3 regions of the Clostridium acetobutylicum ATCC 824 genome follow, and region 1 is predicted to be linked to each of the others. Evidence: predicted binding sites of a transcription regulator. Region 1 holds the regulator's gene; each other region holds the start of a gene.
What was found. The regulator NrdR, encoded in region 1, represses ribonucleotide reductase genes. The targets are predictions, from matches to a motif close to CACNANATNTNGTG.
Positions count from the first base shown of each region.

Region 2: a site for NrdR is predicted at 3,116-3,129, ahead of CA_RS05560 (vitamin B12-dependent ribonucleotide reductase). Genes of this name have one in related genera too.
Region 3: a site for NrdR is predicted at 2,586-2,599, ahead of CA_RS02650 (anaerobic ribonucleoside triphosphate reductase). Genes of this name have one in related genera too.

Region 1 covers NC_003030.1:1,848,074-1,852,858, reverse strand. Annotated here, with positions in the region: gene pnpS (two-component system histidine kinase PnpS) at 95-1,795, opposite strand; gene CA_RS08835 (response regulator transcription factor) at 1,797-2,495, opposite strand; gene pgeF (peptidoglycan editing factor PgeF) at 2,516-3,226, opposite strand; gene nrdR (transcriptional regulator NrdR) at 3,497-3,952, opposite strand; gene CA_RS08820 (YlmC/YmxH family sporulation protein) at 4,017-4,280, opposite strand; gene sigG (RNA polymerase sporulation sigma factor SigG) at 4,476-4,785, opposite strand, start outside.
Region 2 covers NC_003030.1:1,201,403-1,206,187, reverse strand. Annotated here, with positions in the region: gene CA_RS05575 (NAD(+) synthase) at 1-1,738, shown strand, start outside; gene CA_RS05570 (YaaR family protein) at 1,785-2,213, opposite strand; gene CA_RS05565 (gamma carbonic anhydrase family protein) at 2,494-3,000, opposite strand; gene CA_RS05560 (vitamin B12-dependent ribonucleotide reductase) at 3,180-4,785, shown strand, end outside.
Region 3 covers NC_003030.1:551,781-556,565, forward strand. Annotated here, with positions in the region: gene CA_RS02635 (ectonucleotide pyrophosphatase/phosphodiesterase) at 1-438, shown strand, start outside; gene CA_RS02640 (ACT domain-containing protein) at 519-788, shown strand; gene CA_RS02645 (PFL family protein) at 805-2,160, shown strand; gene CA_RS02650 (anaerobic ribonucleoside triphosphate reductase) at 2,617-4,725, shown strand.

The DNA of each region.
Region 1 (4,785 bases):
TATAATAAGTAAAGAAGATTATATCTAATTTATGTAATTTTAAATGTTTGTTAAAAAAAGAGCCTCTTTAAAAATTTAAAGAAGCTCTTTTAAACTATTTATAAGGTATTGTGATAATAAATTCAGTTCCAACACCTAACTTACTTTCAATATTTATGCTGCCGTTAAAATTCAGTACTATATGCTTTACTATGGCAAGCCCAAGACCAGTTCCTCCATTTGCTCTTGAACGAGCCTTATCAACTCTATAAAATCTTTCAAATATTCTTTGAAGATGCTCCTTCGGTATGCCTACACCGTTATCCTTGACGGATATAATAACATCATCTTTTGTATACTTCTTATATACCGATACCTCTCCACCAGCTTCTGTATACTTTATAGCATTGTCAACCAAATTTATAATCATTTGTTTAAACTTATCGTTATCCCCAATTAAATTAGGTACATCCTCTCCAAATACTTTTAAGCTTATATTCTTACGAGAGGCTGATTTTTCTAAAAGTCCACAGACAGCTTTTATTATTTCATTGACATCAAACTCTTCTTTTTTCATAAACGGTCTGATTTCTATATCTGAAAGTGTTAATATATCACTTATGAGTCTAGTTAGTCTATCTACTTCATCATCAATAATATCAAGAAATTCTCCTTTTTGATTGTCATCCTCAACATATCTTAAGGTTTCAGCAAAGCCTTTTATTGATGTCAGTGGTGTTTTAAGCTCATGGGATACATTTGCTACAAACTGCGTTCTCATGTTTTCAAGTTTTCTAATATCTGTTATATCCTGAACCACAGCAACAGTTCCAATGCATTCATATCCATTTATTATATCGGCAGTTTTGATTCTAAGATTTCTCTCTTTTGGCCATGAGGTTTTTATTTCTGCATATCCTTCCGCTCTTTTATTAAATATGTCCTCAAATTCATAATTTCTTATACAGTCCATTAGGCTTTGTCCTATTATATTTTTATCTATGCCAAATATTTTTTCTGCATATGGATTTATCATTATTATTTTATGCTTTCTATCAACTGCTATAACTCCACTGTCCATACTAACAAGTATAGCCTCAAGCTTTTTTTGTTTTTCAACAGATTCTCTTATTGTAGATTGAAGTCTTCCTGCCATGTTATTAAAGGTTTTTCCAAGCTGACCTATTTCATCCCTTGATTCAACATTAACCCTTGTTTCCAGTTCTCCCATTGCAATCCTAGAGCTTGTATTTTGAAGTTCCCTTATTGGATTTAAAATAACATAAGAAAGCTTAAAAGATAAATATACTGCCGCTATGATACTTAGAGCTATTACATAAATATAGAACTTTAAGTATCTTGCTTCAAACCTTTCAACAGAGGAAAGCTCTACAGCAGTTCTTACTACAGTGCCGTCTCCTCTGACCTTTGCATAATAAATTATATTGTTTTTTAAAGATTTACTATACCTTACACTGTAACCATATCCATTTTTTCTTGCCTCTGCAACTTCCACTCTCTTGTTGTGATTATCAAGCTTTTCTGCATTTATATCATTGTCATATAAAACTACTCCATTTTTATTTATATATGTTACTCTTATATCTGAATTTTTTATTACGACTTTAAGAGCACTTGAAATATCTTTTCCTTTGTTCATATCAATTACATTGGAAACTACATTATTTGTTCTTTTAAGATCCTGCTCTGTATTTTGCCTATATTCATAATCCTCGATTTTTATAAATAATACAGTTATCATTATAAGAGTTATTATTAAAATACCCAAATTGTACAATACAAGTTTCTTTTTCACTTTAATCACCACTATAGTTAAATCTATACCCTATTCCTCTTATAGTTTCTATATATTTTGGATTTTTATCATCATCTTCAATTTTTTGCCTTAAATGCCTCACGTGAACATCTACCGTACGTGTTTCTCCAATGTATTCATATCCCCATATTTTATCAAGTAAAAAATCCCTTGTCATTACTCTGCCCTTATTCTTTATAAGTACTTGAAGAAGTTCAAATTCCTTAAGGGTAAGCTCTACCTTTTCTCCCTCTTTGGTAACATTATGCCTTTGAAAATCTATTTGAATATTACCAAATTTAAAAGTTTTATCTATATAATCAACCTTAGTCCTTCTTAATACTGCCTTCACCCTTGCAACTAATTCTCTAACTGAAAAAGGTTTAGTTATATAATCATCTGCTCCAAGCTCCAAGCCTAATATTTTGTCCAATTCTTCTCCCTTTGCTGTTATCATAATTACAGGCATGTTTGAAATGGATTGATCCCTTCGTATTTCTCTACAAACATCGTAGCCATCCATAACTGGAAGCATTAAATCTAGAAGAACCAGTTGAGGCACTTCTCCCTTTGCCTTTTCTAGTGCTTCACCACCATCTGCTGCCGTAATAACCTTATATCCATTGTTTTCAAGGTTAAATTTTATAAGCTTGACTATATGCTCCTCATCATCTACAACAAGTATTTTTTCGCCTGCCATATTATCCCTCCAGCCACATATTATTTTTTTATTATAAAAGAAAACATCCTCCCTGCACTTTTGCCATCACGTCTATAAGAAAACATCTTATATTCTTTAGAGCAATTTGTACATATGTTTAAGCATTTTATATTATTCACATTTTCACTTTTACACTGCTTTACTATGCATTTTTCTAGATCTAACTTTCCATCTTTATAAATCTCACTAATATCATAAATACCGCTGCCTTCAAATTCACTTAGAGCCTCTTCTCCAAACTCATAGCAGCATGCTTTATTATGTGGTCCTATGTAAACAGTTATATCTGATGCCGTAGATAAAAACTCCTGCTTCATCTTAATAATTGTCTTTTTAACTATCATATCACTTGTTCCCTTCCATCCACTGTGAACGGCTGCCATTACATTCTTAGACTTATCGTATAATAAAACAGGAACACAATCTGCTGTAAAAACTCCTACTAAAGTGTTGTCTTTGTCTGTAATTAAAGCATCTCCCTCTAGAAGTTCTTTATCCGAATCATAGTTTAAAATAATATCGCTGTGAGTCTGCTTTAAATACCCCACATCCTTTACATTAAACCAATCCTTTAAATTTCTAATATTATCATTGCCTTCTTCTGTGTTTATATTAAAATTCAAACCATTCTCAGCAGTTGAAAAATATAATGAAAACTTATCATCTTTAAACTCTAAGAAACTGTATTTATCTACTTTTTTTATATTCATCACTAATCTACTCCTATATTATATTATCTTTTTTAAATTTTGTATTATTTTTATCCTTATTTTAACATGCTTTTAACAAAACAAGGAACCAGAAATTAACATTTGTTTTCTAAGTTTAGTGGGTAAAAAGAAAACAGATACTTCTAGTTCCTCATTTTATAAAATTTTAACATTAATTTGTGTCAAGAAATATACCGATTAAAGTAAAACTGTAAAAAATAATATTCACTATAAATTTAACATTTACTTAAACTTGCACTATGTACGATTTTACTTTTTATTTACAAGGTTTAAGATTTCCTCCATAAAAGTGTTTATATCTTTAAATTGTCTATAAACAGATGCAAATCTTACATAAGCAATTTCATCTATCTCTTTAAGTTTTTCCATTACCATTTCACCTATAGCATCTGATTTTACTTCTGTAACCATCTGATTACTTATAGATTTTTCCACATCAGAAGCTATATCTTCTATTTGCTGCCTAGACACAGGCCTCTTTTCACAAGACTTTATGAGCCCATTTATTACTTTAGATTTATCAAAGAATTCCCTACTTGAATCTTTTTTTATTACTAATATAGGTATATCTTCTACTTTCTCATAAGTTGTATATCTCTTGCTACATTCAAGACATTCACGTCTTCTTCTTATTGCCATGTTGTCTTCAGTAGATCTAGAATCCACTACCTTGCTCTCACTATATCCACAAAATGGGCACTTCAAAGCCTTCACATCCCTCGTTAAAGAATATATTTAGTTTCATTATACACTTTTTAGGGTTAATTGTTCAATCCTTATTTACAAATAAATTGTCACCGTTCACAAGTATTACATCTACGCCTATTTTCTGTATGTCTGTCCAATCGATTTCTATATCATTTCCTTTTGAAAACCATCCTCCTACCTTTGAACCAGGAAGTATTATCGATATAACCTTGTATTCTTCAGTATCAATTTTTAAATCTTTAATAAGCCCAAGTTTTGTTCCTGTATTGATATCTATTACTTCCATGGACTTCATAGCATTTATTGAATGTGATGGTAAATCCATATTTTCTCACCTCTCTATAGTATAAAACTTCTAAATTAAATTTTAAAAGCTGCATGAATTTATACTATAAAAATATGCTTACCTTATGCAAAAAATTCTAAATAAATTCTATTGTTTCTAATATGTATATAGGGCTTCCATTAAAACCTTTGGAAGCCCTTCTAATAAGTAGATCAATTTTTTATCCTAATTTAATTAAACATATTTTTTCATATGTTTCAGTGCTGTTTTTTCGAGTCTAGATACCTGTGCTTGTGAAATTCCTATTTCATCTGCAACTTCCATTTGTGTTCTACCATCAAAAAACCTCATATTAAGTATCATTTTTTCTCTATCGCTTAGCTTTTTCATAGCCTCTTTGATTGATATATTTTGAAGCCAGCTGTCATCTAAATTTTTATTATCGCTTATTTGATCCATTACATATATTGCATCACCATCGTCATGGTATATTGGTTCAAATAACGATATGGGATCTTGAATAGCATCTAAGGCAAAAATCACT
Region 2 (4,785 bases), 650 kb from region 1:
CGGTCAAAGTACACTTATAAATAATTCTTTAAAAGGAATAAAAGAGTTATGTGATTTTTTAATAGATAAGGATATAGTAGTCGTTGTTGGTGCCCCTCTTTTATATAACTACTGTCTATATAACTGTGCCTACGTTCTCTTTAATGGCTCTATACTTGGTATAGTACCTAAAAGTTACATACCTAACTATGTTGAATTCTATGAAAAAAGATGGTTTACAGAAGGACTTAACCTTAAGGGTCAATTTGCTCAATTTCCTTTTCAGCAGGATGTGCCTTTTGGGTGTGATTTAATATTTAGATGCGGTGACTTAAAATTAGGAATAGAGATATGCGAGGACCTATGGGCCCCTATACCTCCAAGCAGTTATTTAAGTCTAATGGGTGCAAACGTAATATTAAACATTTCTGCTTCTAATGAGGTTGTAAGTAAAGCAGACTATAGACGAAGCCTTATTTCAAATCAAAGTGGAAGGTGCATGTGCTCTTACATATATTCCTCTGCTGGAGTTTTTGAATCCTCTACGGATGTAGTTTTCAGCGGTCACTTACTTATATGTGAAAATGGAAGAATACTTTCTGAAAATGATAGATTTGAGAGAGATAATTTAGTCTTGACTTCTATGATTGATTTAGAAAAACTACAAAGCGAGAGATTAAAAAATTCAACCTTTAAGGACAGTGTAAGACTGTGTGACTTTAAGCCTAATTACATAGATTTCAATTTATCAAATTGGGATATAGGAGACTTTGATAGATTCATAGATTCTCATCCCTTTGTGCCTTCAAATGAAAGACAGAGAGAAGAACGCTGCAAAGAAATATTTAATATACAAACTGCAGGTCTAGCTAAGAGATTTACACATACAGGTCTTAAAAGAGCAGTAATCGGAATTTCTGGAGGACTTGACTCCACCCTTGCTCTTGTTGTAACTGTAAAAACCTTTGATATGCTAGGTATAGATAGAAAAAATATAATAACTGTTACAATGCCGGGCTTTGGGACAACAGACAAAACTTATAATAATGCAGTAGATTTATGTAAACATCTAGGCTGCGACTTCAGAGAAATAGACATAGTTCCTGCATGTCTTCTTCATTTCAAGGATATTAACCATCCTGAAGAAAAACATGATGTAACCTATGAGAATGTTCAAGCACGAGAGAGAACTCAAATACTTATGGACATTGCAAACAAGGAAGGTGGTCTTTTGATTGGAACAGGTGATTTATCTGAGCTTGCCCTTGGTTGGTGCACCTACAATGGAGATCATATGTCAATGTACGCTGTGAACTGTTCTATTCCAAAAACATTAGTAAGGTATTTAGTTGACTATGTTGCTGAAAAAGAACTCACAGGAGAAGTTTCCAAAACTTTAATAGATATATTAAATACTCCTGTAAGCCCTGAGCTGTTACCTAAAGATGCAAAAGGAAATATATCTCAGAAAACAGAAGATATAATAGGACCTTATGAACTTCACGACTTTTTCTTATACTATTTTATAAAACAAGGATCAGAACCAGAGAAAATAATATTTATGGCAGAAAAAGCCTTTAAAAATACTTATTCTAGAGAAACTATAGAAAAGTGGTTTAATTTATTTATTAAAAGATTCTTTAATCAACAATTTAAGCGTTCTGCTATCCCCGATGGCCCTAAGGTTGGGACTATAAGTCTTTCCCCAAGAGGAGACCTTAGAATGCCTTCTGATGCTTCCTACAACGGTTGGAAATAGAAATAAAAAAAGTATGCTATAAAATTTTAGCATACTTTTTTTATTTCTATTTGTATATATCAACTATAAGTCCTGATATTTCATCTATAGTACCTGCTATCTGTATCTTTTCCTTTTCTTCACTTAAAAGTGCTTGTGTAAGTTCTTCAAGCTTACTATCGATAGTTTCAACAGTAACAAAGTACTGCGTTTGCCAAAAGCTTATGTCCTTTTTAACTGAATACATGTAATTCAAAACAGATTCAAGATATTCTCGTATAAGATTTTTATATGCCTTAACATCTGCATAACATTTAGTTATACTAAGTCTATTACCTTTTTTCTTTATCTGATCCTGCATATTCTTTAATTCCTGCTCAGATTTCTGCTGCTGTGCAAAATTAAAGCTTTGCGAAAAATCTTTCTTAACCGATACATGCCTGCTATTTGTGTTTACTGGTGTACTCTGCTTTACTCTAGATCTAGAAATCTCCATAAATTCACCATCCCCCTAGTTTCTAATACCATATAATTTTCTCATCTTTTATCTCTTCTTTAATTGTAACAAAATATATCAAAAAAATAAACAAGCAGCCTAAAATATATTAGCATCGGCTGTAAATTCAAATACAAGTTTTTGATATTTTTTCATTCAGGCATATAAACTTCCAAATAACTAACACCAAAAGCCAATTACTATATATTTTAGACTGCTTTAGATATGATTTTAATCTCATATCCAAAATTATTATTTGTATTTTTCAATTAAATATTCATTATTTAAAATACTTTTTTCCCATTTCAATGTAATGCTCAGCATTTTTATCTATTTCAAGCTTTTCGTCTACTGTAAGTTCTCTTATTACCTTAGCTGGACTTCCCATACAAAGTACTCCCCCTGGTATTTTCTTTCCAGATGTAATAAGACTATTTGCACCCACAATAGTGTACTCTCCTATTTCAACATCATCTAAAATAGTTGCTCCCATTCCAATGATACAGTTGCTATTAATAGTACATCCGTGAAGTATAACTCCATGACCTATAGTAACATTATTTTTAATATCTATTCCATTATCATAGGTATTTGTATGCAGTACAGAGTTATCTTGAATATTAGTTCCCTCTCCTATTCTTATATAATTTGAATCGCCTCTTATCACAGCTCCAAACCATACACTGCTATTTTTATCTATATTAACATCTCCAATGATATCTGCACTCTTCGCTATAAAAACAGATGAATGTATATTAGGCTTTTTATCATCATAACTATATATCATTAAAAACACCTTCTAATTATTATTTTTATATATTCTGCTTACACTATATTATCATAGAACTATTTACTTTTAAAATACTTCTTGAATTAAAATCAGATTTATTTTATAATACATATACAATATATAGTGTTGTTTCTATATGTAACCACTATATATAGTTTTAAAATGGAGGAATTTTAATGGAAGACTTGAAAATACTATTTAAAAGATTTTATACAAAAGAGTTAGAAAGCTCTAAAACGAAAACAGTTTACGACCTATTTAAATGGAAAAAAGTCGATGTAAAAATAATAGATCATAAAACAGGAAAAGTACTTACAGATATGAAAGATCTTGAATTCCCCTATGACTATTCTCAAAATGCATGTGACATAATAGCATCAAAATACTTTAAAAAGTCAGGAATACCAAATGAATGTGGCTACGAAAACAGCATGAAAATGGTTGCGCATAGGCTTGTTAGCTTTTGGTGCGAAGCTCTTAAGGATGAGGGAATTATAAAAACTGAAAATGAAGCATCTATTTTTTATGATGAACTCGTATATGCTCTCTTAAATCAAATGTACGCACCAAATTCTCCTCAATGGTTTAACACAGGTTTGTCACTTATATACGGCATAAATGGAGAGGCACAAGGACATTTTTATTATGATTCAAAGGAGAAAAAAGTTCTTCAAAGTAAAGATTCTTATACTAGAACACAGGCCTCCGCCTGCTTTATAATTTCAATTGAAGATAAGCTTCTAGGTTCTCATTCCATCTCTGAACAATATGTAACTGAAACTAAATTGTTTAAAGGAGGCTCTGGAACCGGAACAAATTTTTCTACCATAAGAGCTAAAGGAGAAAAACTTTCTGGCGGTGGAATTTCTTCAGGTCTAATGAGCTTCTTAAAAGGGCTTGATAGAAATGCCGGTGCAATAAAATCTGGTGGAACTACAAGACGTGCAGCAAAAATGCTATGCCTTAATGTGGATCATCCAGAAATAATGGATTACATAACTTGGAAAGCAAAAGAAGAAGATAAAGTAAAAGCACTTGGAAAAATGGGATATGACGCCAGCTTTGAAGGAGAGGCCTACGAGACTGTATCGGGACAAAATGCAAACAATTCCGTAATGCTTTCAGATGAATTTATGAAAAAAGTATGCAACTTAAAAAACAATCCTGATGAAACCATAGAACTTAAGGGAAGAGTAGACTCTTCTGTAAACAAAGTAGAAAAGATTTCAAACCTATGGGAGGCATTTAACAAATCCTCTTGGAGATGTGCAGACCCTTCTCCTCTCTTTTCAGATACCTTAAATGCTTGGCATACATGTCCAGGTGGAGAAGACGGAAACTTTAACGCAGATTATAACAAAATAAACTCTACAAATCCCTGCGGCGAATACGCCTTTTTAGATGATACCTCCTGCAATCTTGCATCAATAAATTTATATAAATTTTATGACACTGAAAATAAAACCTTTGACCTAGAAGGTTACAAGCATGTAATAGGCCTTGTTCAACTTCTCCTTGAAGCTTCTATACATTGGGGGCAGTTTCCAACAGAAGATGTAGCAAGAAAAACTCACATGTTTAGAACCACAGGTCTTGGAATATCAAATTTGGCAGCACTACTTATGGTAATGGGATACCCTTATGATTCAGAAGAAGGAAGAGCTATCTCCTCCTCACTTATCGGTGTACTTACTGGATATTCCTACTACATTTCCTCCTTAATGGCAAAGGAAGTAGGTGCCTTTGAAAAATATAATATAAACAAAGAACACATGCTTAAAG
Region 3 (4,785 bases), 1.3 Mb from region 1:
AAAGTGATGGATCCTCAAAATATTGACGAGGTATCAAAGCTTCTTTTCGATATGAAGGATAGTGGAAGGTACGGTATAAAAGAAATATATACTAAGGAAGAAGCGGCTAAGAAGAATATCAGAGGAGACTTTGATTTCATGCTCGAAGCTGAAGATGGATATTATTTTGACAACGGCTGGAATGAAAAAGATGTGATTGTGAAAATAAAAAAGTCAAGAAGTAGGGCACATGAAGAAGGGTACTTTGCAGCAACTCACGGATATGATCCTCTTAAAGAAGGTTATAGAACGTTTTTTGCAGCATTTGGCTGTGGTATAAAAAAGGGAGTTACAATAGAAAATGCTAATCTTGTAGATGAGGGACCTACTATGGCAGCTATACTTGGACTTGAAATGAAAAATGTAGATGGTATTGTACTAAATGATATTTTGATGTAATATACTAAATATTTTTGCTATATTCATAGTAAGAATTTTGTATTATAATTAAATCGTATATTATAAAAGGAGGCTATTTTATGAAAGCGATTATTACAGTTATAGGAAAAGACAAGGTTGGTATCATTGCTGGGGTAAGTTCTATTCTTGCTGAAATGAAAATTAATATTCTTGACATAAGTCAAACTATAATGCAGGAATACTTTACTATGATAATGCTTACAGATTTGTCCTGTTCGGTTGTTTCTTTTGATAAGGTTAAGACTGAACTTGATGAAAAAGGTAAAAAACTTGGGGTTTCAATCAAGATACAGGATGAAGGCATATTCAACTCAATGAACAGGGTGTAAAGGAGATTAAAAATCGATGAATACTAACGAGATCATGAGTACAATAAAAATGATTGAAGAACAAAAACTTGATATACGTACAATAACCATGGGTATATCTTTAAGAGACTGTTGCAGTTTTAATGGAGAAGAATCCAGAAAGAGGATTTACGATAAAATAACCAGATATGCACAGGATTTGGTAAGAGTTGGAGAAGAGATAGAAAGAGATTATGGTATTCCTATAATCAATAAAAGAATTTCAGTAACTCCAATTTCAATGATTGCAGAGTCATCTGATGATAAAGACTATGTTGAGTATGCTAAAACTTTAGATAGAGCAGCTAAAGCAGTTGGAGTTAATCTCATAGGAGGATTTTCAGCACTTGTCCATAAAGGATGCACTAAGGGGGATAAGATCTTATTACAGTCTATCCCAGAAGCGTTACATACTACAGATATTGTTTGCTCATCTGTGAATGTTGGAAGTAGCAAAACAGGAATAAATATGAATGCAGTTAAGCAAATGGGACATATAATAAAGGATGTTGCAAATTTAAGTGCCTCAACTAACGGAATGGAATGCATGAAGCTTGTTGTATTTGCCAATGCTATTGAGGATAATCCTTTTATGGCAGGAGCATTTCATGGGGTAGGAGAAGCTGAATGCGTAATAAACGTTGGGATAAGTGGTCCTGGTGTTGTTAAGGCTTCACTTGAAAAGGTAAAGGGCGAACCATTTGATGTGGTTGCTGAAACAATAAAGAAGACAGCTTTTAGAATCACTAGAGCTGGCCAACTTGTTGCTAGAGAAGCGTCTAAAAAATTAGATGTTCCATTTGGAATAATAGATTTATCACTTGCACCAACTCCAGCAGTTGGAGATAGTGTTGCAAGAATAATAGAAGAAATAGGAGTTGAAGCGTGTGGTGCTCCAGGAACAACGGCAGCACTTGCATTATTAAATGATGCCGTTAAAAAGGGCGGAATAATGGCTGCTTCACATGTTGGAGGACTTAGTGGTGCTTTCATACCTGTAAGTGAAGATGAGGGTATGATAGCTGCAGTTAAGAGCGGTGCACTTAATTTAGAAAAGCTTGAAGCTATGACTTGTGTATGTTCAGTAGGACTCGATATGATAGCAGTGCCTGGAGATACACCAGCTGAAACAATTTCTGGAATAATTGCTGATGAAGCTGCAATAGGAGTTATAAATAATAAAACTACAGCAGTGCGTATAATTCCAGCAATAGGAATGGGTGTAGGTGACAGCGTAGAATTCGGAGGACTTTTTGGAACGGCACCTGTAATGCCTGTAAGCAAATTTTCTTCGGCTGATTTTATTAATAGAGGTGGAAGAATACCTTCACCAATACACAGTTTTAAAAACTAATAAATTTTGCGTTATGAAAATGAGTTGTATTTTCATAACGCTTTTTTAATATATATTTATCTATTATGGTTTTTAATATGGTAAATATGCAATTATAGTGATATTAACTTACATATGCTTAATAATACTAATGATATTTTTAAATTAAGATGGTATATACGCCTTTATAATTAATATCAACTAGTTTTCCATATCTTCCACTGAATAGAAGAGTGGTTAAAATGATAAATATTCTTTCAATTTAGGTTTACATTAAGTTATGGAAGTCATACCAAAGCATCAATCATGATTTCAAAAATATCAAATACAGTATGGCGGAGAAAAACATAAGAAATAAAGTCCATAGTGACTAAAAATTGAATTACAATGCAATATGTATATTTTAGATTTTGATATAAAAAAAGTACTAATGTATAATATCAAAGTACAAGATATAGTGTATTGGAGGGCATTTGTATGCTAAATGTAGTAAAAAGAGATGGTAGACAGGTAGTATTCGATTCTAATAAAATATTTAATGCCATAAAAGGAGCGGCCGATGAGATTGGCTATGACATTAAGCAAAGTGATATACTTGAATTAACTCAAAAAGTTATAGGAAGAGTTGAGGATTTAAAGATAAGAGAAATTTCAGTTGAGGAAGTGCAAAACTTAGTTGAGGAAGTGCTTCTTGAAAACGGAAATAAGGAAATAGGTATGGCCTATTGTACATATAGAAAAGAGAGAACAAAGGTAAGAGAGATAAAATCTGATCTTATGAAGGTTATAGAGAAAATCGGAATAGAAACTGATAGAGATAATGCTAATGTTGGAAACAACTATAGTTCAAAGCTTTTAAGAATAGCTAGTGAATCTAACAAATGGCACAATCTTTCTGCTATGCCTAAAAAAATATCTAGAGCTCATGAAAATGGAGATATATATCTACATGATTTAGATAGTTATAATTTGAGTATAAACTGTCTTCATATTCCAACAAAGGAAGTTCTACAAAGTGGATTTAATACAGGTTATGGATATATAAGACCACCAAAGAGAATAGAGTCAGCTGCGGAGCTTTCATGTATACTTCTACAATCAACACAAAATGATATGTTTGGAGGTCAGTCACATCCTGATTTTGATAACGATATGGCTGAATTTATTGAGGAAACTAGAAGACAAATAAGACATGAATATGAAGAAATAGGTGTTGAAGCGGATAAGCTAGATGAATATGTTGAAAAAAAATTAGTGAGAATCGTTGGGCAGTCAATGCAGGGTATAGTTTATAATTTAAACACAATGCATAGTAGGGCCGGTTCGCAGGTCCCTTTTTCATCTATAAATATTGGAATACCTCAATCTAAGGATGCAGCACTTGTGTGCGAAATATTTTTAAAAGAATACGAAAAAGGACTTGGAAATGGTGAACAACCAATTTTCCCTAATATAATTTTTAGAGTTAAAAGTGGTGTGAATAGAAACGAAAATGATCCATACTACTATTTATTTAAACTAGCTTGTAGAGTTGCAGCTAAAAGAATGAACCCTACGTTTATGAATATAGATGCTGATTTTAATAAAGAGTATTATGATAAGGGATATATTCCAGCAACAATGGGATGTAGAACTTATTTAATGTCAAATATAAATGGAGAACCAGGAGTAAAGGGAAGAGGAAATATAGCACCTACAACCGTTAACTTACCAAGAATAGGTATACTTGCAAAAGGTGATGTAGATAAATTCTTTGAACTTTTACATTCAAGACTTGAAATCGCAAAAGAAAGCTTGCTTCACAGATATAGTGTGCTTAAAAAGTTAAAGGTTAAAGATTTACCGTTTGTTGTAGGACAAAACCTTATGAAGGGTTCTGAAAATTTAAAACCGGATGATTCCATAGAACCAGTTCTTAAACAAGGTACATGGGGAGTTGGTTTTATAGGACTGGCTGAAACACTTGTAGCCCTTACAGGACATCATCACGGAGAAACAGAAGAAGCAAAAGAGCTTGGAATTAAAATAGTTTCATATATAAGAGATTATCTTGATGATTTAAAGAAGCATATAAAGCTTAATTGGAGTTGTTACGCTACACCAGCTGAAGGCTTATCTGGAAAATTTATTGCTAAGGATAAAGTTATTTTTGGAGAAATACCAGGGGTTACAGATAAGGATTACTATACTAATAGTTATCATGTACCAGTTGGTTTTGATATATCTATAAAGGAAAAAATAAATATAGAGGCACCTTATCATAAATTATGTAATGGTGGACATATATCCTATATAGAGCTTGATGATTATGGCGATGAAGAGACAATAATGAACATAATTAAATATGCATATGAAAATACAAACATAAATTATATAGGAATAAACTTCCACATAAGATATTGCAAGGATTGTGGAGAGTATTTGGATGCATCAGATATGAAGTGCAAGAAGTGCGGAAGCCACGATATTCAGGGAATATCAAGAGTTACAGGATATTTAAGCCTAGATGAGAGATTTGGTGTTGGAAAGGCAGCAGAAAGAGCTGATAGAATATCACAAGGAACTGCAAAACACTGTTATAAATAATAAAAAAGCTTCTTCATTTTACTACAAGGTATTACAGTGAAATGAAGAAGATTATTTTTA